2 linked regions of the Posidoniimonas polymericola genome follow. The protein of the gene in region 1 binds, or shares a complex with, the protein of each later gene. Links are inferred from orthologs where the notes say so. Each region holds a gene or a part of one and is shown in the gene's direction. Other genes may lie near its edges. The genes, in order: fliM and Pla123a_RS09970.

Evidence for each region.
Region 2: the proteins of fliM (region 1) and Pla123a_RS09970 are in contact, whole or in part, in a crystal structure (PDB 1F4V), measured with the Escherichia coli proteins. The link is inferred for Posidoniimonas polymericola from one-to-one orthologs.

What each region holds. Positions count from the first base shown.
Region 1 is NZ_SJPO01000008.1:132,958-144,870, reverse strand. Bases 4,190-7,090 are described here. They hold fliM (flagellar motor switch protein FliM), read left to right. Parts: upstream 4,190-5,053; coding sequence 5,054-6,127; downstream 6,128-7,090. Other genes in these bases: Pla123a_RS16605 (carbon starvation CstA family protein), read right to left, coding at 6,124-7,090; Pla123a_RS16615 (glutamate-5-semialdehyde dehydrogenase), read left to right, coding at 4,190-5,009. Outside these bases: Pla123a_RS16630 (hypothetical protein), read left to right, coding at 1-193; Pla123a_RS16625 (right-handed parallel beta-helix repeat-containing protein), read left to right, coding at 286-2,670; folP (dihydropteroate synthase), read left to right, coding at 2,730-3,623; more of Pla123a_RS16615, read left to right, coding at 3,729-4,189; more of Pla123a_RS16605, read right to left, coding at 7,091-7,968; Pla123a_RS16600 (DUF1015 domain-containing protein), read left to right, coding at 8,136-9,503; Pla123a_RS16595 (hypothetical protein), read right to left, coding at 9,669-10,472; Pla123a_RS16590 (hypothetical protein), read right to left, coding at 10,543-11,397; Pla123a_RS16585 (hypothetical protein), read right to left, coding at 11,404-11,913. UniProt on the Escherichia coli protein: FliM is one of three proteins (FliG, FliN, FliM) that forms the rotor-mounted switch complex (C ring), located at the base of the basal body.
Region 2 is NZ_SJPO01000004.1:219,806-231,815, forward strand. Bases 3,770-6,767 are described here. They hold Pla123a_RS09970 (response regulator), read left to right. Parts: upstream 3,770-5,086; coding sequence 5,087-5,449; downstream 5,450-6,767. Other genes in these bases: Pla123a_RS09955 ((5-formylfuran-3-yl)methyl phosphate synthase), read left to right, coding at 3,770-3,777; Pla123a_RS09960 (hypothetical protein), read left to right, coding at 4,090-4,296; Pla123a_RS09965 (polyhydroxyalkanoic acid system family protein), read left to right, coding at 4,515-4,817; Pla123a_RS09975 (peroxiredoxin), read right to left, coding at 5,599-6,192; Pla123a_RS09980 (HAD family hydrolase), read right to left, coding at 6,366-6,767. In the rest of the region: Pla123a_RS09945 (ribonuclease D), read right to left, coding at 1-960; Pla123a_RS09950 (sodium:proton antiporter), read right to left, coding at 1,054-2,766; more of Pla123a_RS09955, read left to right, coding at 3,028-3,769; more of Pla123a_RS09980, read right to left, coding at 6,768-6,989; Pla123a_RS09985 (B12-binding domain-containing radical SAM protein), read right to left, coding at 7,038-8,519; Pla123a_RS09990 (hypothetical protein), read right to left, coding at 8,703-9,491; ilvD (dihydroxy-acid dehydratase), read left to right, coding at 9,708-11,390; Pla123a_RS10000 (hypothetical protein), read left to right, coding at 11,911-12,010. UniProt on the Escherichia coli protein: Involved in the transmission of sensory signals from the chemoreceptors to the flagellar motors.

The sequences.
Region 1 (11,913 bases):
CTACCCCTGCAGCCCGCTGGTCTACAGCAAGGCGTTCGACGCGCTGCCGGAAGAGGCGCTAGCGTCCGTCCGCCTGCAGCTAGCGGCGGCGCTCGCGGAGTCCCCCGCGGAGGGCTTCGAGCACCTCTCTGCCGCCGACCGACGGGCGATCCGCGAGATCCTGACGGCGACCAAGCCGGGCCTGCTCCCGTAGCGGAGTTGCTCGGCCCCACCGCATCTGCTAATAGCGGATCCGCCGCGTGGAGTGTGCCGCGTGGAGTCCCCCCGCCCCGATCGTTGTTCGCTATGAAGCCCCTCCTCGGCGTCGTCGCCGCCTCGCTGCTGGCGCTGCTGGCAAACGCCGTGAGCGCGCAGCAGTGGCAGTCGGCTGGCGTCTCGAAGATGACCGCCGCGTACGACCCCGGCTCTGGCGCCGTACTAGTCGATACGGGCGCCGGCCAACGGCTGGTCGACCCGCAGGTGGTGCAGGCGTCGGTGTACCAACCCCCTGGTCGCGCGTACGCGATCGAGGATCGGTTCTCGGCAACGCCGTCGGTCGCGCAGCCGGGCTATGGGTCTGCGGCGGTCGTGGCCCCGCCGGGAACGGTCTACGGGGCGACCCCGGTCTACGCTGGCGCGCCGACCTACGCGCCCGGCATGGCGGCTCCGAATGCCGGGTTTGCCGCCCCGGGGTACACGCCTGGTTACAACGGCTGCGCTCCGGTCGACCCCTACGGTTGCGGCCCGGTCTACGGTCAACCCGCCCCCTACGCGGCGCCGTCGGCAAGCTTGTTTCCGTCGCGGCCGGCCCACGCCGAGATCGAGGGCCGCATGGGCGACCCGGCCGAGGTGCTGCAGGGCAACCTGATGCTGCCGTTCTGGCAGCAGCAGAACGTGTTCTGGTTCCTCGACCTCCGCGGCCAGTACGACGACGAGCGCGCCGGCGAGGGCAACTTCGGCGTCGCGCGCAGGGAGCTGCTCTCCAGCGGGATGATCACCACGCTCTACGCCTTCTACGACATCCGCCACTCGGCGTACAACAACAACTTCCAGCAGGGCATGGTCGGCTTTGAGATGATGACGCTCGACTGGGAGTACCGCGTGAACGGCTACCTGCCTTTCAGCGGCGCCCAGGCCACCGGGCTGAACGTCGCGACGCTCGACGTCAACAACAACATCGTCGTGCAGCAGGGGCTGGAGCGGGCCTACTTCGGCATGGACGCGGAGTACGGTTTCTTGCTCTCTCGGCCAGGCGGCCAATACGACTCCGAGTACCGCGTCTTCCTCGGCGGCTACTGGTTCGACACCGACAAGGCCGGCTACTCGACCATCGCGGGGCCGCGGGCACGGATCGAGGGTCGCTGCTTCGACCTGCCCTACCTTGGGTCGGGTTCGCGGTTCACCTACGGCTTGAGCTACCAGTGGGACGACGTCCGCGACTCGCAGTGGATCGCCAGCGCCAACCTCCGCATCCCGTTCGGCGCCGGCAGCCGGGCCGCGACCAAGCTGTCGTTGATCGAGCGGCGGATGCTCTCGGCGCTCCGCCGCGACGAGGCGATCGTGACCGGCTCTGCACTGAGCACGTCCGAGCAGGCCATCATCAGCTCGACCGGCGCGGTCGCGACCAACGTCGCTACGATCGATGCCGGCGCCACCGCCGCCGCGGATGTCGCCGCGGCCGGCGACATCGTGGTCGTTGCCAACAACATCAACCTCGGGGCGACCGGGCCGATCGCCCTGAACGCGAACCAGTTTATTGGCGGTCGGTTCCAGGTGCACGGGCAAGACACCGGCGCGGTGGCGACCTTTGGCCAGCAGCGGACCGTCTCCGGAAACGCGGGCGCCGACGTCCTCCAACTCGGCAACAACGCCACGATCACGGGGCTGAGGATCTCAGGGGGCGACGCCGGCATCGGTGGCGACAACGTGACTGGGTTCAAGATCACCAACAACCACATCAGCGGCGGCGCGGGCGCTGGGGTTCGGTTGCAGAACATCAGCGGCGGTGACATCGTTGGCAACACCTTCGTCGGAGGCGGGACCACCGGCAACGGACTCATCGCCGCCACACTCCTCGGGCTGAGCGACGTGCGTGACAACTCGTTCACCGGCTTCGCCAGCGATGGCGTCCGTATCACGACCTACAATGGCGGCGTGTTCTCCGGCAACTCTGCGTCGGGCAATGGCGATGATGGCTTCCAGATCTCGACCTACGCAGGCGGAAACCTCACGGGCAACACCTCTCACAACAACGGCAACGACGGTTTCGAAGTAGGCACTGTCAACGGCGGAGTGATCTCAGGCAACACGGCCGAAGCCAACGGCGACGCCGGTTTCGATTTCATCAACGCGGTCACGTCGGGCAGCATCACGGGCAACCTGGCGGCCGGCAACACCGACAGCGGGTTCGACTTCGACGATGTTACCGGCGGCCTGATCCGACAGAACACGGCTCGGACAAACGGCGTCGACGGTTTCCAGTTTGCCACGCTCACCGGCGGCGGTATCGGCTTCAACACCGCAGAGGCCAACGCCGACGACGGTTTCCAGATCGACTCGTTCACCGGCGGCGTCTTCAGCGACAACACGGCGAGTGACAACACCGACGACGGCTACGACGTGACCGGAGCCGGCGGCACGGCGGCGGGCAACACCGGCAGCGGCAACGGGGCGAACAACGTCTTCCCGTAGCCAACGCCCGGTGGGCGCCCCGGCTGAACTCGGCGGCCTCGGCGCGCTATAATGTCGGGATGGCCTTCGATCACCTCACCCCACGCGCCGGCAGCTGGGCGCTCCGCACGACGACGCTCGATCTTAGCGGCCCGCCGCTGCTGATGGGCATCGTCAACGTGACGCCAGACAGTTTTTCCGACGGCGGGCGGTTCGTGGAGATCGACGCCGCGGTCGACCACGCGCTGCGGCTGGTGGACGAGGGCGCAGCGATCCTCGACATCGGCGGAGAGAGCACGCGCCCGTACTCGGACCCCGTCGAGGCCGTCGAGGAGCTCCGCCGGGTGCTGCCGGTAGTCGAACGGCTCGCCGCCCAGACCGCGACGCCCCTCTCGATCGACACCAGCAAGGCCTCCGTCGCCCGGGCGGCGATTGACGCGGGCGCCGAGATCATCAACGACGTCACCGGGCTCGAAGGCGACCCGGACATGCTCGGGTTGGCGGTCTCGTCCGGCGCCGGGGTGTGCGCCATGCACATGCGGGGCACACCGCAGACGATGCAGGACCATCCCGTGTATGATGATGTCGTCGGCGAGATCCTAGAGTACCTCCGGCTGCGGCGGGACCGGTTGCGGGATGCCGGGGTCGAACACGCGAAGGTCTGCCTCGACCCGGGCATCGGCTTCGGTAAGACCCACGAGCACAACCTTCAGCTGATGCGTGCGGCCGAACGCTTTCATGCGCTCGGCTGTCCCCTCTTGGTGGGTCACTCCCGCAAGGGGTTCCTGGCTCGCCTGCTCGGAGACAAGCAGGCCGACCGCACCGCGGCGACCGTAGGCGGATCGCTCGCACTCGCCCAACAGGGCGTCCAGGTGCTGCGAGTCCACGACGTCCGCCCGACCCGCGAAGCGATGCTAGCATTCGCCGCTTGCGGCGGCCTCGACCGCAGCCACGCTAGCACTAAACCATTCTGACAAAATGACTTAGGCGGCCGACTGGTCAACGTTGCCTCAGATCGCGACGCCTGCCATACTCGCACCGGCGCTCTGCGCCAGAACCTTCTGACCTCACGATTCTTCATGCCTGCTCAAACCAAATCTACTGTCGACCTAGCAGCCTACTGCCACGAGGTGGCTGAACGCGCCAAGGTGGCGTCGGCTCAGCTGACTTCGGTTTCTGGTCAACAGAAGATCGATTGGCTGCGACAATCCGCGAACCTGCTTAGGACCAGCGCCGAGGTCATCAATGCGGCGAACCAGAAAGACCTGGCCGCCGCGCCGGACTACGGGCTGACCGACGCCCAGGTCGACCGGCTGCGGCTAACGCCCGACCGGATCGAGTCGATCGCGGTGGGGCTCGAGGAGGTCGCGGCGTTGCGGGAGCCGGTGGGGCGGGTGCTCGACTCCACCGTGCGGCCCAATGGGCTGCGGATCGACAAGGTCTGCGTGCCGCTTGGGGTGGTGTTCTTCATCTACGAGTCGCGGCCCAACGTGACCGCCGACGCCGCCGCGATCTGCGTCAAGGCGGGCAACGCCGTGATCCTGCGGGGCGGCAAGGAGGCGCTGCACTCGAGCCGCGCAATCGTCGACCTGCTGGCGGAAGCCGCCGAGGCCGCCGGGCTGCCGCGCGACGCGGTGCAGCTGGTGTCGACCACCGACCGGGCGGCCGTCGGGCACTTTCTCAAACAGTCCGACTTCATCGACGTCGCGATCCCGCGAGGGGGCGAAGGCCTCATCCGCCGGGTGGTGGCCGAGGCGACCATGCCGGTCATCAAGCACTTCGACGGCAACTGCCACGTGTACGTTGACGCCGCCGCCGACCTCGACGCCGCCGAGGCGATTGTCGTGAACAGCAAGTGTCACCGCCTGGGGGTGTGCAACGCGGCCGAGTCGTTGGTCGTCCACGCAGACATCGCGGCCGAGGCGGTCCCCCGCCTGGTCATCGCGCTCAACAAACAAGAGATCGAGGTCCGCGGTTGCCCCAAGGTGTGCGAGCTGGCGCCGTCCGCCGTGCCGGCGACCGAGGAGGACTTCGGCGCCGAGTTCCTGGGTCCGACGATCTCGGCGGTGGTGGTGGGCTCGCTCGACGAGGCCATCCGCCACATCAACCGCTACAGCTCGGGCCACACCGAGAGCATCGTCACCACCAATCTGGCGGCCTCCCGCGAGTTCGCCGAACGCATCGACAGCGCGGCGGTGGTGATCAACGCCAGCACGCGATTCAACGACGGCGGCGAGTTCGGCCTCGGGGCGGAGATCGGCATCAGCACCGACAAGTTCCACGCCCGCGGGCCGTGCGGCGTGGACGAACTGACAAGCTACAAGTACATCGTCCACGGACAGGGCCACACCAGAAAGTAGCCAAGGGTCCGGGACGGACGCAACCCAATCGCAAGGACGCGAACATGGGCGACGTGCTCAGCCAAGCGGAAGTTGAAAACCTGCTGAGTTCGCTGGACGGCGACCCGACTCCTGCTGCGCCCGCGCAGCAGGCGGCCGCCTCCCCCGCCGCGCCGGTTTACTCGTCCGTCCCGGCGCCTCCTCCCCGCACGCGCGAAAAGGTCACGCCGTACGACTTCAAGCGCCCGGAGCGCGTCGGCAAGGATCAGATGCGGGCGCTGCAGACCATGCACGAGGGGTTCGGCCGCAACTACGGCGCGGCGCTCTCGGCGCTGCTGCGGACGATCGTCGAGGTGAAGCTGACGAGCGTGGACCAGCTGACCTACAGCGAGTTCATCTTCAGCCTCGAGAACCCAACCTGCTTCAACCTGATCAACGCGGCCCCGCTCGAGGGCCAGCTGATCCTCGACATCAACCCGTCGCTGCTGTTCCCGATCATCGACCGTCTGCTGGGCGGCGGCAGCGAGGCGACCCCGCCGGCGCGGCGTCCGCTCACCGAAATCGAGCTGCTGCTGGTCGGCCGGATCACGGGGCTGTTCCTCAACGAGATGCGTTCGGCCTGGGAGAACGTCATCGAGCTCGACCTGAGCGTCGATCGGGTAGAGAGCAACCCGCAGCTGGTGCAGATCGTGCCGCCGAACGAGGTGGTCGTGCTGATCAGCTTCGAGCTCACCATCGGCGACGTTCGGGGCATGGTGAACCTGTGCATCCCGTTCAACTCGATCGAGCGGATCGGGCAGGAGCTCAGCGCCAACAGCTGGGTGACCTACTCCAGCAAGCCGGCCAGCCCCGAGGCGATCCAGCGGCTCGGGTTGCAGGTGCAGTCGGCGGCGGTCGAGGTGGTGGTCGAGCTCGCCGAGACCACCATCAGCACGGCCGACTTCATCGGCCTGCGGGTGGGCGACATCATCGCCACCGAGAAGGACGTCCGGCAACCGCTCTGCATGCTCATCGAGGGGCGTCGCAAGTTCGAGGCGTCCGCCGGGGCGTTCAAGGGCCGCAAGGCAATCCAGGTGAGCGGCGTGATTACCGACCCCGCGCAGCGGACCGCGAAGCAGGCGGACGAAGACGCCGCTTAGGCACGCTCAGCGACTGGGGTGTCGTGCGCCGGTTGGCGCTCCAGAACCTTCCAGGCGCGGGGCAAAACAATCGCCGCCTCGATCACCATCCAAACCTGCAGCAGCAAGATAACCACGCCGAAGCCGAGCAGCACGTGCTTGCCGTTTGGCCAGAAGTCTTGGGCAATATTCTGCGCCATCGCCCACCCGGGCACGACCAGCATCAGCACCATCGGGAGGGCGGCAAACCAAACCGGCAGCCCGCGGCGGAGCAGGTAGAAGACGATCACCATGAGGGCGAGCCCCGCCAGCAGCTGGTTGGTGGCCCCGAACAGCGGCCACAAAATCAGCCCCCCGGAGCCGGGGCCCGAGCCGCCGTCGATCAACGCAACCGCCCCGCCTGTGACCACCGCGATCCCGGTCGCGATGTGCTTATTGGTCAACGGCGCTACACCAAGCGTGCCGCCCAGCTCTTGGATCACGTACCGCTGCAGCCGGGTCGCCGTGTCGAGGGTGGTGGCGGCGAAGCAGGCGACCAGCACCGCGATGATGGCCACGCTCAGCCTCTTCGGCACTCCCAGGGCGCTGACGAAATTGGCGCCCCCCTCGACGAACCCGCCGACCATCTGCGGCAGCTTGTGGTTCTTCCAGCCGCCGCTGGTGACGGTCTGCCCCTGCTCGTTGGTGCTGGTCGTGATCCGAGCGTCGTACTTTGATTGCCAGGCGGCGGCGCCGGTCAGCGTCTTCCCGTCAGGCGTGGTGACTCCCATCCCGAGCCCGGCACAGCAGGCCAGGATAACAACCACGGCGAGCGCGCCCTCAAGCAACATCCCGCCGTAGCCGACCAGCCGCGCGTCGGGCTCACGGTCGATCTGCTTGCTGGTGGTGCCGCTGGCCACCAGGCAGTGGAAGCCGCTGCACGCGCCGCAGGCGATGGTGATAAACAGGAACGGGAAGATGGGCGGCGCGTCCTCTGGGATCTCGGTGGCGATCATTGGGGCGGCGGACAGGCTGGCCTTCCCCGTCAATCCGGCCACCGCCAGCCCACCGACCAGCAGTGCCAGGGCGACCATCAGCTGGTGGCTGTTAATGTAGTCCCGCGGCTGCAGCAGCAGCCACACCGGCAGGACGCTGGCCACGTAGCAGTACGCAAGGAGCAGCATGGTCCAGACCACGACGGGATTTCCGTAGGCGCCCAACGCGTCAATCGGGGCGAGGCTGAAATCGAGCCCCAACTCCGGTGCGTAGGCGCCGACCGCGACCGTGGCGTAGAGCACTACCAGGGCGATGACCGACGGCCACAACAGACCGACTCCTGCGCGGTAGACCAGCAAACCCACCACAACCGCGAGCGGCATGGCGGTCCAGACGCTGAGCACCGAAGCGGGGTACAGCTTGAAGATGATGGCGATCACCAACCCGAAAATGGCCAGCACGACCATCAGCGCAAAGAACAGCACCAGCAGGAACAGCAGCTTGGCCCGTGGCGAGATCACCCGGCCGGCGACCTCGCCGATGGTCTGCCCCTGATTGCGGAGGCTCAGCACCAGGGACCCGAAGTCGTGCACCGCACCGACAAAGATCGACCCGAGCACCACCCACAGCAGGGCCGGGAGCCAACCCCAGAAGACGGCGATCGCCGGCCCGACGATCGGCCCGGTCCCCGCGATGCTAGTGAAGTGGTGGCCGAAGATCACGCTCGGCTTCGTGGGCACAAAGTCGACATCATCCCGCAGGGCGTGGCTGGGGGCGACCGCCTCGGCGCTCAGCTGAAAGATCCGCTGGCCGATCCACCGCCCGTAGGTGTGGTAGGCGACGATGAAGGCGAAGAACGAGCCGAGGGCGACGGCCAGGGTGAACATGCGAGGGGAGCTCGGTCGGGTGTGAAGAGATCCCCTCTAGTCTAATAGGGGCGGCCGCAGCTCCGCCAGCGGCCGCAGGCCGGGCGGGTTCCAGCCTTCCACCGGGTGGATTACACTGCCGTGCTCGGTTGGTCCCCTCACCCGCGTCCCACGCCCCTCCCCGCACCATGCCCCAGATCGAAGCCTTCCGCGGCGTCCGCTATGACCTTGGCCACGTTGGCGGCCTGTCGAATGTTGTCGCCCCGCCGTACGACGTGATCGGCCCCGAGCTGCAGCAGCAGCTCTACGACCTGCACCCCAACAACTGCGTGCGGCTGATCCTGAACAAGGACGAGCCCGGCGACGACGACTCCAACAACCGCTACACCCGGGCCGCCAAGCTGCTGAAGGACTGGCAGCGGGACCGCGTACTGTTCACCGAGGGCGACCCGGCCGTGTACGTCTACCACCAGACGTACGAGGCGGGGGGCATCGAGTACACCCGTCGCGGTTTCATGTGCCGGGTCAAGCTCCAGAGGTTCGGCGAGGGCGACATCCACCCGCACGAGGAGACCCACGGCGGGGCCAAGGCCGACCGCCTGAAGCTGTGGAAGGCGTGCAAGACCAACATGAGCCAGATCTTCGGCCTGTTCCCCGACGAGGAGAACGAGGCCCAGGAACTGCTGATGGACGCCATCGCCACCGCCACTCCGCTCGAGGCGACCGACCACCTGGGCGTCACCAACAGCCTCTGGCCGGTAACGGACGTCGCCACGATCACCAAGCTGCAGGCGATCATGGGGGGCAAGCCGACCTACATCGCCGACGGGCACCACCGCTACGAGACCGCCTGCAACTACCGCGACGAGGTCGCCGAGGCGTACGCCGCCGAGAACGGCGGGGCCACCCTGCCCGACGACCACCCGGCCAACTACGTGCTGATGATGTGCGTCTCGATGAGCGACCCCGGCATGCTGGTGCTGCCGACCCACCGCCTATTCCGCAACATGCCCGAGCTGGATTCTGTGGAACTCGTCGAGAAGCTGGGCGACTCGTTCGACCACGAGTTCGGCGGCAGCGGCCCCGAAGAGGCGGCCGCCGTCTGGGGCATGATCGACGCCGAGCAGGACCAGGGGACCCTCGCCCTCTACACCGCCAAGGACCAGCAGTGGACCATGGTCACGGTGTCCGAGAAGGGGCGCCAGAAAATGGCCGAACTCTCGTCCGACCACAGCTCCGACTGGCAGGGCCTGGGCGTCAGCCTGCTGCACCGGTTGATCTTCGAGAACCTGCTCGACGCCCCCAGCGAGGCCGCGCCGAAGTACGTCCGCTCGATCGAGGAAGTGGTTCAGGGCCTGACCCACGGCGACGACACCGGCCGGGACCTGACCGGCCAGATCGCCACCGGCGGGGCCTTCAACCTGGCGGCGATCGTCATGCCCGCCACGCTGGAGCACATCCGCCAGATCAGCAACCACGGCGAACGGATGCCGGCGAAGAGCACCTACTTCTACCCCAAGGTGCTCAGTGGCCTGGTGTTCAACCCGCTCCAGTAGGCTCGGCGAAGCTCCCCCGCAGCGCGTTCCACGCGTGGCTGACTGTTTCACGTGAAACGCTCAGGCGGTTCTTGCCGTGCGCGCGTGCTGGGTGTTTCACGTGAAACAGGCAAGCCGGTCGACCGCCCCAAACTGGCCGCCCAAACCGACTCCCCGCCAGCGAGATCAGTCGAACGGCGAGGCCGGGGCCTCCTCGACCCCGCGGGCTGGGGCTGGCATTGGGAACCGCCGACCCAGCAGCCGGTGCGAGACCCACACGCTGACCGGCAGCAGCAGCACCGCGACCAGCACCCCGCCCAATAGCACCCGGGCAACCGGGACGTCGAGCAGCCCGCTCACACGCAGCAGGCCCATCACGAAGCTGGCGACCGACATCACGCCGAACATCGCCGCTAGGCTAATCTGCAGGTTCAGCGACCGACGCGCGGCAGTGATCTGGGCGTCGGCGGACCAGAACGACTCCCGCACAAATTGCTTGAGCTCGCGGGTCGCCAGGTAGGTCGCCACCGGTTGGATCATCATCACCGCGACCACCGGGCCCCAGAAGAAGTCGTGCGGGTCGTCGACCACGCCGGCGGAAATGGGCAACACGCCCGTGACAGCGGCGCCGCCGGCGATGAACCCGGCCAGCCAGTCCTGCCGCACCGGCGTGCCCGAGAGGGCGAACACCAGGGCGACCATGCCGAGCACCATCGCCCCCACCAGCGCGAACCAGAAGTAGCCGAGGCCCGCCAGACCGACGACCGTGAGCGCCTCGCCCCAGACCGATTGCGGCGAGAGCAGCCCAAGCGGGGTCGCCTCAAACCGCCCGCCCCACAGCCGGGCGGCGACCGCCACCGGCACGTACGCCGCGCCGGCGAAGGCGATCGCCGAATGGATCTCCCGCCAGTTGACGTCCTGCAGGCGGCGGGGGCGGCGTTCCAACTGGGCCAGCCGGCGGGCCGACGGACGGGGCTGTTCGTAGCTCATCTGACGATTGCTGGTTTCACGTGAAACAGGCAGACCTGACCGGCTCCGCCCCACCGCAGCTGATGCGGCATCACCGCTGCTGCCTCATCGCCTTCAGCCTACCGCCAAACCTCCTACTTTGCACGCGCCGCCGCCAGCGGCCGAACCAGATGGCGAATGGGAGAGAGATAGTTTGCCAGACCAGCCAGGCGCCAACGAGCGCATAGAGCGGCAATGTGAGCTGGCGGAAATAGCTGAGCGTGCCCAACGCCAGACTGGTCAATAGGGTGAGCAGCAGCAGTTGACGAATTGAGAAGGTCAGGCTCATAGTTCCCGGCGCATCGCCGACGTTGGGTGGTGGCGCAAACCGCCAGTTGAGAAGTCCTGCGTAGGCTCCACCGCACTGCAGGAACGTGGTAGCAAGCAGCGGCCCCAGCAAAATCTCTATCGCCAACACATCCAGCTGAGGTTCCTTTAACGGCCGGATGAAGTGCAGCGGCAGGAATGCGACGAGCGCTACAACGCCCCCCGCCAATGCACCGTGGGTTTCCCAGCGACATTGCAGCTTCATCGATTTGATTGCAGCCACATACACGGGAAGCACAACGGCGCTGATCGCACCACCGTAGGCAGCCGTCACCGCGAACACCGGGAGCATGGTGGCTAAGTAGGGAATCAGCTCAGAAAGGACCTGCCAGCCCACGGCTCCAAGGGGCGGTCCGCGCAGCGATGAGAGCCACAATAGGGTGCAAAGTGTGACCGAATAGACGCCGCCCGACAGAGCCAGCATCGATCCCAGATAAGTCCACGGCCCCTGGCGCACATTGGAGTAGACATCAAGCCGCGACGGGATCACGCGGACGCCGGGCTCGTTGTTATCCTCCGGCGGGGGCTGCTCCTTGGGCAGCGGGATCGGGCGGATGTAGCGTTTGGTGAGGCGGGCCATCGGCGGCTAGGCTCCGGCGCTGCGGACGGGCGGCGCGCTGGTCGGTGTGGCGGGCATTTCCCTCAAGGCCCCAAAGCGACGACTCCGCCGCAGGCGCCTGGCCAAGGTCAACGCGGGGCGGCGCCCGACCGTCTGGCACACCATCCAAAACGCCACCGTAAGCAGCATCGATAGATTGAGCATCTCCGTCAGCCGCAGCACCGCGAACCCCACACTCAGCACCAGCGTTAGCCCGAGCATCTGGCGGACGCTGAACGACGCTCGGTTCGGATCACAGGCTTCTTCATCAAGCCCCGCGTCGCAGCGCCGCTGCTCGAGACCGAGTCCCCCGCACGCTCCGCCGACCTGGCCAACGAAAATCGCCAACACCGGGCCGAGCGCCACGGTGCATAAAAACATGAACAGTTCCATGCCGCCCGGCAGGACCTGCGGCCGCCACAGGAACTCGCTGCACACGACGTAGACCATCGGTGCGAAGTAGGCGTAAGCCACCATCCCGCCGCCGATCACGCCCTT
Region 2 (12,010 bases), on another replicon or contig:
CTTGCCGCGGCAGACGCTGGCGATCGCCGGTGAGAGGAACTGGCCCAAAAGGTTTAGCTGTGGCGGGGGCGCGGGCCCACGCTTGCGTTTGAACTCGTCGAGCGACGCGTCGAGCCCGCGCTGCACGCAGTCGGCGATCTGGTCGGTCATCTTCTTGAGCTGGCCGTACTGCATCCCGCGGATCGAGCGGATCCGCTCCGCCTTGGCGTTCTTCTGCTTGGCGAGCTCGACGATCAGGTCGTCGCGCAGCACCCGGCGGGGCGGCACGTCGCGACGCTCGGCCTCGCTCTGCCGCCACTCCCACAGCTCGCGCACGATCGCCAGGTTGCGGGGGCTGAGGTTGCCGATGCCCGAGACCTTGCGCCACCGCTTGCGGGTGCGGGCGGCGGTCACCTCTTCGACGAAGCTCTGCATCTCCTCTTCGAGCCAGGCCACGCGGTTGTGCTTAACGAGCTTGGCCATGATCTTGTCGTGCAGCTCGTGCAGGTAGCGGACGTCCTCCAGCGCGTAGTTGAGCTGGTCCTCGGTTAGCGGCCGGCGGCGCCAGTCGGTGCGCTGCTCGCCCTTGGCGATCTTGTGGCCGACAAAGCGGCTGACTACCGAGCTGTAGGCGGCCGGGTACTCGTTGCTGCAGAAGGCGGCGGCGATCTGCGTGTCGAACAGGTTGGCCGGCGGCGCCCCCACCGAGGTGAGCGAGAAGTTCAGCTCCTCCCGCGCGGCGTGGGCGATGGTGATGTGGTCGCCCTCGGAGAGCAGCTTCCAGAACGGCGTCATGTCCGTGATCGTCTGCGGGTCGATCACCGCCAGCACGTCCTCCGACGCCACCTGGATCAGGCAGAGCTCAGGCCGGTAGGTGTCCTCTGAGACAAACTCGGTGTCGAAGCCGATCCGCTTGGCCGAGCGGAGCTGCTCGAGCACCTCGGCCAGGTGGGCGTCACTCTTTACGTGCTGGTAAGACAAGAGACTCGGGGGAGTATGCGGTGTTGCCTGCGGGCGCTGGAAAGCCCGGATTATGGCGGCTGCGGCGGCAATTAGGAAGGCCGTCGGCCCCCGCTACCTAAACGTCCGCCAGCCGACGATCGCCAGGATCGGCAGCAGGATCAGGCAGCTGTAGGCCATGTACCCGAAGAAGCTGGGCATCTTCACGCCCGACTTCTCGGCGATCGCCTTAACCATAAAGTTCGGTCCGTTGCCGATGTAGGTCATGGCTCCCATAAAGACGGCCCCCAGGCTGATGGCGGTCAGGTAGTGCGGCTCGACGCCGGCGGTCGGCCCGCCCAATCCGGGAACCTGGGCGGTCTTGAAGAACACGAGGTAGGTGGGGGCGTTGTCGAGCACGCTGGAGAGCGCGCCGGTCACCCAGTAGAAGTGCATCGGCGAGGTCAGGTAGTTGTCGGCCAGGTACTTGCCGTTCAGCCCCAGGATCTGCAGCGCGGGCTGCATGCAGACGAAAATGCCGATGAACAGCGCCGCCACCTCTTGGATGGCGTGGTAGTTGAACGAGTTGGCCCGACGCACCTCACGCGCCCCCAGCGCCAGCGATGTGGCAACCAGGCCGAGCTGCACCATCTCGCGGAGGTAGAGCCACGGGTGCCAGTCGGTCCCGGGAACCGTCTTGGAGGGGTCAAGGAACGCCACCGCGGCGACCACGCCCAGCAGCAGCGGGCCGTTGAGCCACACGCCCATGTACTTCAGGTGGCGGATCTGGCGGATGTCGCGGGTGATGTCGGCCTCGGTCTCGCGGCGGTAGTAGATCAGCTCGTCGAGCAGCAGGTAGACGATCAGCAGCAGGCCGTTGCACATCAGCCACTCGGGCCACAGCTCCATGGTCCAGAAGAAGTTGACGCCGGCCAGGTAGCCGAGGAACAGCGGCGGGTCGCCGATCGGCAGCAGGCAGCCGCCGCAGTTGCAGACGATGAAGATGAAGAACACCACCGTGTGCACGACGTGCTTGCGTTCGCTGTTGGTCTCGAGCAGCGGTCGGATGAACAGCATGGCGGCGCCGGTGGTGCCGATAAAGCTCGCCAACGCGCCGCCGACACCCATGAAGATCGCGTTGGTCATTGGGTTGGCCTGCAGGTCGCCCTCGATGCGGATGCCGCCGCAGATGGTGTACAGGCTGAACAGCAGGACGATAAACGGCACGTACTCCTGGGCCACGGATCCGCCCAGGATGGCGGTCACCTCGTCCCAGTTGAACCCGTCGGCGTCGAAATCCGCGATATAGTGCGCCGGGAAGTGGCCGTCGATCGGGTGCTCATGCAAGAACCCGTAGTAGGCGAGCGTCAGCAGGCCCAGCACAGCAGCTAGCTGCAAGCGGTGCAGGTTCGATTCCCACCAGTGTTCGGTGAATGGGATCAGCGGCAGCAGGGCGATCGCGCCCAGCAGCAGCACAAACGGGATCACGGTCCAGACCGGCGGAGCAACAATCCCCTCCCCATGACCGTGGTCGGCGTGCTCAGCGTCGGCGTGCTCGGAATCCGAGTGGCCGGCCTCACCGGCCTGCTCACCGGCGTGGTCGTCGGCCGCGTGTTCCTCATCGGCGTGCTCGCCATCGGCGTGGTCTTCGTCCGCGTGCGCAGCGTCGGCATGACCGCCGTCGGCGTGCTCAGTGGCGCCGTGCGCCGCGTTGGACGCCACAATTAGCGCGGTTGCCTTTTGGGGCAGACCAGCCACCAATGCCGCCACATAGATAGCGGCCACCAGCACAATTGCGAGAACGACCTTGCCGCCGCCTTCAGCGGAGTGATGGGACTCTGTAGACATGTGCGGCTTCGATCCGTTGTTATTGTCCGCCAGTGATCAACCGAGAGAGACGGTTAAAGGTAGCGAGCGTACTAATATTCGTCTATTGGAGTCGCGGGGCGCAACGACGCCCGCGGGGCGGCTCCAGCGAGGCAAGCTTAGGCCCCGCCGCCCGGCGCCGGTCGCGCCGGCGCGCTCGCGGAACGGGCGGATCTCCACAGCAGCGCGTCCCCGCCGTTAGAATCGGACCAACCGTAGCCACGCCCCCTTGAGGCCAAGCGAGTGCCCACCGAGCTGCCGACCACCCCACCGACCATGCTGCTGATCAGTGTGCAAGAACTTGCCGAAGTCGACGCCTGCCTGGCGGGCGGCGCCGACCTGGTCGACATCAAGGACCCGTCACGTGGCCCGCTGGGGCGGCCCGCCGCCGAGCAGGTCCGCGCGATCACCGATCGCGTAGGCGGGGCGCGGCCGGTCACGGTGGCCGCCGGCGACCTGGGCGAGTTGCCGGCCGCCGGGCTTGCGGCCTGGGCCGACGACGCCGGGGCGCGGTTCGTCAAGCTTGGGCTTCCCACGGCAGGCGAGCAGTCAACGCTAGCCGGCCTGTCGGCGGTCCGTGCCGCGCTGGACCAGAAAACGGCCCTGGCCCCGGTCCTGTACGCGGACCTGCTGCCGGAGCCCCCACCGCTGAGTCTGCTGCAAAGCCTCCGCCAGGCGGCCGACGCCTCGTGGCTGGTTGTGGACACCGCCGACAAGTCGGGTCGTCCTCTGAACGCTATCTGGAGCCGACAGCAGATCACCCAACTACTGTCAGACGCGGCAGATGCGGGCATGCGGGTAGCGTTGGCGGGGCGGCTGGGCCTTGCCGGGCTGGCCTCGCTGCGGCGGCTGGCGCCAGCCGTGCTGGGGGTCCGCGGCGCTGTCTGCGTCGGCGGCCGGACGGGTAAAATCGATGCGGCGTTGGTGTCAACGGTTGCAGCGTTGGTCTGCGCGGGGCCCGCTGCGGCAAGAGTGCCAAGCGAAAAAACTTGACACGGCCCCGCCAATCCCGATACTCGGCATTTGTGGTGAGACCAACAGAACCCAACGAGTCTTGTCGAGCGGCGCCGCTCGATGGCTGCGGCTCAACCTTTTCTGCCAGGCGGCTGGCTCTGTTGCAGCGGTTTCTAAACCGCGACGCCACGGCGAGTTCGGTCCGACATGGCGTCGGGGCCGGCTCAGCCCCGCGGCACAGGAAGCCGGGGGATCCACGAGATGGAGACTCACGATGGCGCACGGCGGGCGTACGCGTCTGGTCGGACAGTCCGGCCGCCGCGTATCCGCCACAACAAGAGGGCAACCATTGTGCAACGTTCTGTACTAGATGCGATTCGTGAGGGAGATTGGGACTTCGAGCCCGACGACATCAGCGATACTGTTCACCCCGCCACCCCCGCCCTGCCCGGCACCCACGAGAAGATCTCCGTGCTCGCCGCCCGGGCCGAACGCGGGCTGCCCCTGTGGCACGGCCGCGACCGGCTGACCTACGAAGACCTGCCCAGAGAACGCTAATCGGCGTTCCCCGCGGCTCTGCCTGCGGCAACTAGCCTCCCCCTGCCCGAGCGCCCCCGCGCCCGGGGTGTCTGTGGGTGCACCCACGGCCGTGCAATTGCCGGTGCACTGCGAGCGGGGCCGGCCTACCTGCCCAACCCGCCAAGCGTTACACTACCGGCAGACCCGCCACAATGCTCAATGGCGGCCCCCCTACCCGCTAGCCGATAGCAATCGCGATGCCCCAGTTCGAAGTCTCGGTCCCCCATGGCCAATCCAAGCAGGACGCCCACGAACGGCTCAAGAACTTCTCTGAGAAGGTTCGGGAGCACTACTCCGAGATGGTGAAGGAAGTCGAACAGAACTGGGAGGGCGACACCCTGCACTTCGGTTTCAAGACCATGGGGGTCGGTATTAAGGGAAACCTGACCGTCAACGACAACGACATCCACGTCCGCGGCGACCTGCCGTTCACCGCGATGATGTTCAAGGGCAAGATCGAGTCGACGCTCCGCGACGAGATCACCCGCCTGCTGACCTGATTCAGCCCCAGGCGCCCCCGGCCACTCTAACGGGGTTCCCCACAGCAGCGCCGCCGGTCGTGCCGGCTGGTCCGGATACGCGACCCGATCGTGCCGGTTGGTCGTGTCGGCGGCCCGCCGCCGCGATCTTCTCTCAATACCGGTTGACTGGTCCCGCTAGCGACCTAGGTTTCGTTGACAGAAATCGCGGCGCAGGCGTGGCCACCAACGGCCCATCGTTCCGCAGCGCCTGCAAATGGATCGCGAACTACTGCGAGGAGCTTCCAAAGATGAGTACACGAGTTCTGGTGGCCGACGATTCGAGCACGATGCGCAAGATCATCCTCCGCTCACTGAACGCCGTGGGCGTCCCGAGCGCCATTGAGGCCGCCGATGGAGAAGAAGCCATCAACGCCTTTAAGCCGGGCGAGTTCGACCTGGTCCTGACCGATTGGAACATGCCGCGGAAGAACGGCCTGGAGGTAATCCAGGAGATCCGCAAGCAGGACACCAACGTCACGATCATTATGGTCACGACCGAGGCCGAGAAGTCGCGCGTGCTGGAAGCGATCCAGGCGGGCGTCTCCGACTACCTGGTCAAGCCATTCACGGCCGACACGCTCCGCGAGAAGCTCGAGAAGCACGGCTGCTGAGCGGGCGCTGGTTGGGGGGGGCGATGGGCGCTAGTTGCCCGGAGCACGCCACCCAGCCGATCACCTACGAATAAAAAAAGGCGGCTGCCCTTTGGGGCAGCCGCCTTTTTATCGTTTTCAACGAGCGCCTGGCGCCCTCAAACCAGCGCCTAGCCGGTGTACTCGGCGTTGAAGAACTCCTTGCTGGCGTCGACCGACGGCTTGATCGTCCGCGAGCCTTCCTTCCAGTTGGCGGGGCAGACCTCGCCGTTCTTCTCGAAGTACTGCAGGGCCTCGACCATCCGGAGCGCCTCGTCGACGCTGCGGCCCAGCGGCAGGTCGTTCACCACCTGGTGGCGAACCACGCCGTCCTTGTCGATCAGGAACAGGCCACGCAGCGCGACCCCGCCATCCAAGAGCACGTCGTAGTCCCTGGCGATCGACTTGCTGAGGTCGGCCACCAGCGGGTAGGCCGTAGCGCCGATGCCGCCCGAGTTGCGCGCGGTCTGGGTCCAGGCGAGGTGCGAGAAGTGGCTGTCGACCGAACAGCCAAGGATCTGCACGCCCTTCTCTTCGAACTTGGCGGCCGCCTCGGAGAACGCGATGATCTCCGTCGGGCAGACGAACGTGAAGTCCAACGGGTAGAAGAACAGCAGCACGTACTTGCCGCGGTAGTCCGACAGCTTCAGCTCCTTGAACGTCCCGTCCGGCATGACCGCTTGGGCGGTGAAATCTGGGGCTTCTTTCTGGACGAGCACGCTCATCGGGGAACCTCGCTTATCGATGTTTAGGGGGGATGCAGTGGGGCGGGCCGCCAGGTCGTTCGGCCCCGGCCGGCCCTGTCTGGACAGTTATACGGGGACCGGCCCGGGCGATGAAGGGGCAGAATCGACGCATAGCAGCCATGCATCGCACGCATGGCCCCAGCCGATTGGAGTCACCACGCAACGCCCCGCCGCCGCAGCTCGCCGGCGAGCTGCTCGGTCGACTCGAACGGCACGGCGTCGATCCCCACGGCGACGGCCCCCGCGACGTTCTCGTGGCGGTCGTCGGTGAAGAACAGCTCGCCCAGCTCGCAGCCGGCCCGCTCGGCGGCCTGGTCGTAGATCTCGCGGTCCGGCTTCATCGACCGGGCGCCGAAGCTGGTCACGTGCAGCTCGAATGCTTCATTGAGCTGCGGGAAGCTGCTGGTCAGGAACGGCCAGTGCACCGCGTTGGTATTCGACAAGATCCCCAGCCGGTGGCCGGCCGCCGCAAGCGCAGTGACCAGCTCCAGCGACGCGTCAATCGGGGCGAAGATGTCGCTGCAGGCCAGCTCGAGCGCCGCGCGGTCCGGCGACGAGTTGGTCGCCTCGCAAAACCAGGCGTAGTACTCGTCGGGCGTGAGCCGACCGCACTCGAACTGCCACTGGATGTCGTCGGGCGTGCCGGTCGGGAACGCCGCCGCGCGGACCGCGTCCTCACGGATCCCGGCTACCTCGGCCATCTGGCGGACCATGGTGTCGTTGCAGAACCGGACCAGCACGTTGCCGAGATCGAAGTACAGGAACTTGGGCTTCATGCCGCCGATTCTAGACCATCGGGTCGAGAACGATCAGGCGCCCCCAGCTCAGGTTTCCTGCAGCCGCAGTCGGCAGACCTCGCGGAAATGGTGACCGTAGATCCACAGCCGCACCGCCAGCGCGAAGTGCTGCGGGCGGTTCCAGGCGGTCCAGCCCAGCAGCCGCCAGAACTGGCCGCGACCCCGCGACCAGACGCCCAGCCGCCAGACGCTGCGGCCAAACGCCATCAGTTGTCCCACCGTCAGCCGCGGCCGGAGCGGCGGTGTGCGGTAGTCGCTCAGGAATGTCTTGAGCCGCTGGTAGTATGCCTCGGGCGCGTAGACGCTGTTCATGATCGACTTGTAGCCGGCGGTCAGCCGGTCGAGCGGCATCTTGGTGAGCACGTTGGTGGTGCCGTCGACGTTGTCGCCGCTGCTGTTGGTGAGCAGCCGCCCCTGGTTCTTGAGCGACTCGTACAGCCGCGTGCCGACGGGCGCCTGCAGCAGGCCGACCATTGCGGTGACGATGCCGCTCTGCTGGATGAAGTCGATCTGCCGCCGGAAGATGCTCGCCGTGTCGGAGTCGAATCCGACGATAAACCCGGCCTGCACCTGCAGCCCAGCGCGGTGCAGCTTGCGGACGTCTGCCACGAGGTCACGCTTGAGATTCTGCGTCTTGTGGCACTCGGTGAGCGAGTCCTGGTCGGGGGTCTCGATGCCGACAAACACGGTGTCGAAACCGGCGTCAACCATCGACCGCTGGAGCGGCTCGTCGTCGGCCAGGTTGATGGTGGCCTCGGTGTAGAAGGGGGTCGGCTGCTTGCCGCGCTGCCAGCCGGCGAGCATTGGCAACAACTTGCGGACCTCCTTGCGGTTGCCGATCAGGTTGTCGTCGACAAAAAACACCGGCCCCCGCCAACCCTGCACGTACAGGCCGTCGAGCTCGGCAATCACCCGCTCGGGCGGTTTGGTGCGGGGGCGTTTGCCCAGCAGCGCGGTGACGTTGCAGAACTCGCAGTCGTAGGGGCAGCCCCGGCTGAACTGCACGCACATCGACGCGTAGCGCCGCAGCGGCGCGAGGTCCCACCGCGGCGGCGGCGTCAGCGCCAGGTCCGGCTTCTCGTCGTTCTCGTAGACCCGCCGCAGCGAACCAGACTCCAGGTCGCTGAGCATCCCCGGCAGGGTCACCTCGGCCTCGTTGAGCACCAGGTGGTCGGCCTCGTCGAACGCGTCGGGCTCGCAGGTCGCCATCGGGCCGCCGACGACGGTCTTCACGCCCGCGGCGCGGCAGCGAGACAGGATCTCGAGCGCCGACTTCTTCTGCACGGTCATGCCGCCGATCCACGCGGTGTCCGCCCACCGCAGGTCACTGGCGCGGAGGCGACGCACGTTGGTGTCGACCAGCCGCACCTCCCAGTCTGCGGGAAACATGCCGGCGACCGTGAGCAGCCCCAGCGGTGGGAACGAGGAACGCTTCCGGACGAACCACAACGCGTGGCTGAACGACCAGAACGTGTCGGGGAAGCAGGGGGCGATCAGCAGCGCGCGCATCGCAGTCTCTCTAGTAGGCGGGAGCGTTCGACGACGCTAACGCGAGGGGGAGACTCGGGGGCGCGAACGCGGGGTGTTGCGCCGAGTATAGCGCGCGTTCCAACCGCGCCAATGCCAGGTTGCATAGGGGCTAAGAAGACCTGTTTACCCGCGGGTCCTCGATCGGCGCAAGCCCGCCAGGCGTCAGGCAGCGCGGCGGCTCGCGCGCTCGTTCGTCCAATCAATTGCGCGGTCATTGGCCCACTCCAGCCGACGGTGCCACGCCCAGCCGAGGTAGCCGCCCGCCAAGAGCGCCGCGAAGAACATCCGCGGGCGGTAGAACACCAGGTAGCCGAGCAGTTGGTTGACGCCCTGCCCCACCACGCCGAACCAGTTGGTCCCCTCGGGCAGCAGCGCGACGCGCGGGATCTGCTCGGGCCAATTGGCCGACGCGCCGAGCTCGCTGATGTACCGCCAGTCGGTCAGCACGCGCCACGCCTCGGCGGCGGGCAGGCGTCCCCCGTGCATCCGCGCGCGGATAGTCAGGCTGGTCAGCGTCATGTCAGAGCTGCCGGAGTGCTCGCCGGACTGGTCTGCCTCGGCGAACTCCGGCAACGCCCGCTGCATAACGCCACGCAACTCGGCGCCGAGCGACGCGCCGCCGATCAGGATGCCGGCGGAGGCGAGCACCGACCACATGCTCTCGAAGGTGATCCACTCGCTGCAGTAGAGGAAGACAATCAGCGCGGTCGCCAGCGTCAGCGGCGCCGTTTGGCTGAGCACCGCCAGCACTACCTGATCGCCGCCCAGCAGCGTCGCGATCAACGACCAGGCCTGCTCCAGCACGGCCCAGCACGCGCCCCGCGGCCCGTGCAGCAGCATCAGCAGTGCCAGCACGACCCACCCCCCCGGCGGCGCGCGGCGCCAGAGTGTGGCTCTGCGGGAGACTCCGCGGGGAACCTGGGCGTCGGCTTCGGTGTCGAGTACTCGCATAGCCGCGGAGATTAGCGGGTCCGCCGCAATCGGTTAAGGCCAGTGGGCGCATCGCACTCCGCGGCTTTTCCGGCTAAAATCGCCGGATTGCACCCAATCCAACGCGGAGGTCCCACCTCTGGCGAGGTGGGCTTAAGACCGGCGGCGGCAATCTTAGCCAAGGGCCGGCGGCCAAGCATTCGTCACCAACCACCACACACCTGCCACGCACGTCCCATGCTCAACAAGTACTCCAGCAAGATCACCCAACCGAAGTCCCAGGGCGCCAGCCAGGCGATGCTGTACGGCACGGGCCTGAACGAATCCGACATGAACCTGCCGCAGGTCGGCATCGCCAGCATGTGGTACGACGGCAACACCTGCAACATGCACCTGCTGGACCTCGGCAATGAAGTCAAGGAAGGCATGCGCCCCGCCGGGCTGGTCGGCATGCGGTTCAACACGATCGGCGTGTCCGACGGCATCTCAATGGGCACCAGCGGGATGAGCTACAGCCTGCAGTCGCGTGACCTGATCGCCGACAGCATCGAGACCGTCATGCAGGCCCAGTGGTACGACGCGTTGATCGCCCTGCCCGGCTGCGACAAGAACATGCCGGGCTGCTTGATCGCGATGGGCCGGCTCAACCGCCCGGCGATCATGATCTACGGCGGCACCATCAAGCCCGGCTTCACCAAGGGCTCCGGCGGCGACGAGAAGCGTGACATTGTCTCGGCGTTCCAGTGCTACGGCGAGTGGCTCGCGGGCCGGATCACCGAGGAGGAGCGGAAGGACATCGTGCAGCACAGCTGCCCCGGCGCCGGCGCGTGCGGCGGCATGTACACCGCCAACACCATGGCCAGCGCCATCGAGGCGATGGGCATGAGCCTGCCTTACAGCAGCTCGATCCCGGCCGAGCACCCCGACAAGAAGCGGGAGTGCCACGAGGCGGCCAAGGCGATCTACAACCTGCTGGAACTCGACCTCAAGCCGCGCGACATCATGACCCGCGCCGCGTTCGAGAACGCGATGGTACTGATCATGGCGCTCGGCGGCTCGACCAACGCCGTGCTGCACCTGTTGGCGATGGCCCGCAGCGTGGACGTGGAGCTGACGATCGACGACTTCCAGAAGGTGAGCGACAAGATCCCCTACCTGGCCGACCTCAAGCCGTCCGGATCGTTCGTGCAGGAGGACCTGCACACCATCGGCGGCACGCCGGCGGTGATGAAGATGCTGCTCGACGCCGACCTGATCGACGGCTCGTGCATGACGGTCACCGGCAAGTCCATCGCCGAGAACCTCGAGAACCTGCCCGGCCTCAAGGAGGGCCAGACCATCGTGCGTCCGCTCGACAAGCCGCTCAAAGAGACCGGCCACATCCGCATCATGCGCGGCAACTTCTGCCCCGACGGCGCGGTCGCCAAGATCACCGGCAAGGAAGGCCTGGTGTTCACCGGCGTGGCCAACTGTTTCGACAGCGAAGAGGACATGCTGCACGCCTTGGAAGAGAAGAAGATCAATAAAGGCGACGTCGTGATCATCCGCTACGAGGGCCCCCAGGGCGGCCCCGGCATGCCGGAGATGCTCACCCCGACCAGCGCCATCATGGGCGCCGGCCTCGGCAAGGACGTCGCGCTGATCACCGACGGCCGCTTCTCCGGCGGCAGCCACGGCTTCATCGTCGGCCACGTCACGCCCGAGGCCCAGGTCGGCGGCCCGATCGCCCTGGTCAAGAACGGCGACAAGCTCACCATCGACGCCGAGGCCAACCTCATCACCCTCGACGTCACCGACGACGAATTGGCCAAGCGCAAGTCCGCCTGGAAGGCTCCCGAGTACAAGGCGACCCGCGGCACGCTTTACAAGTACATCAAGAACGTGAAGAGCGCTAGCGAGGGGTGCGTGACGGATGAGTGAGCGAGTTGAGTAGCAGCAATCCGTATCAGTCGCCAAGATCCCCACCGGCCGACAGCAAGAAGCGAGCCGTTCGCTGGTGGAGATCGCCAACCGGACTACTGGTCCTCGGATTCGCGATGATCGTAATCGTAGGGCCGCTCGTAGTTGCATGCGGCTTCATTCACTATCAGTTTCTCGCTGAAGGATTTGACTACTCTCCTGCCGGACCGGACTCCGAGGTCCTGGCGGAACTGACGTCGCCCGCATCGATATGGATGGCCCCTGCCCTGCTGGTGATCGCCGCTGGTACACTGCTGCTCGCTGGCGGGGTTATTATGTGGCTGATTCAGCAGATCCGAGGAGCATGACCTGGCCCCGATGCCTAGCGGCGGTGGCCGAAGGATCGACTTGGGTTCGTTCTTTTGCTGGCGATCTCGCCCGTCAGCGCGTTGACCCGCAATGCCGCCCCGTTTAGTGTGGCCGGTAGCGCGAAGTCCCCCCCGCCTGCTGCAGACGCTACCCCCAGACGAGACTACCCCCCGTGCCTGCCCCGAGAAACGCCTGCTTTGCCGCCACCGCCCTGCTACTTCTCACAGGCGCTGCTTGGGGGTTCGAGGTTCCGGGCGAGGCTGTCATCAACG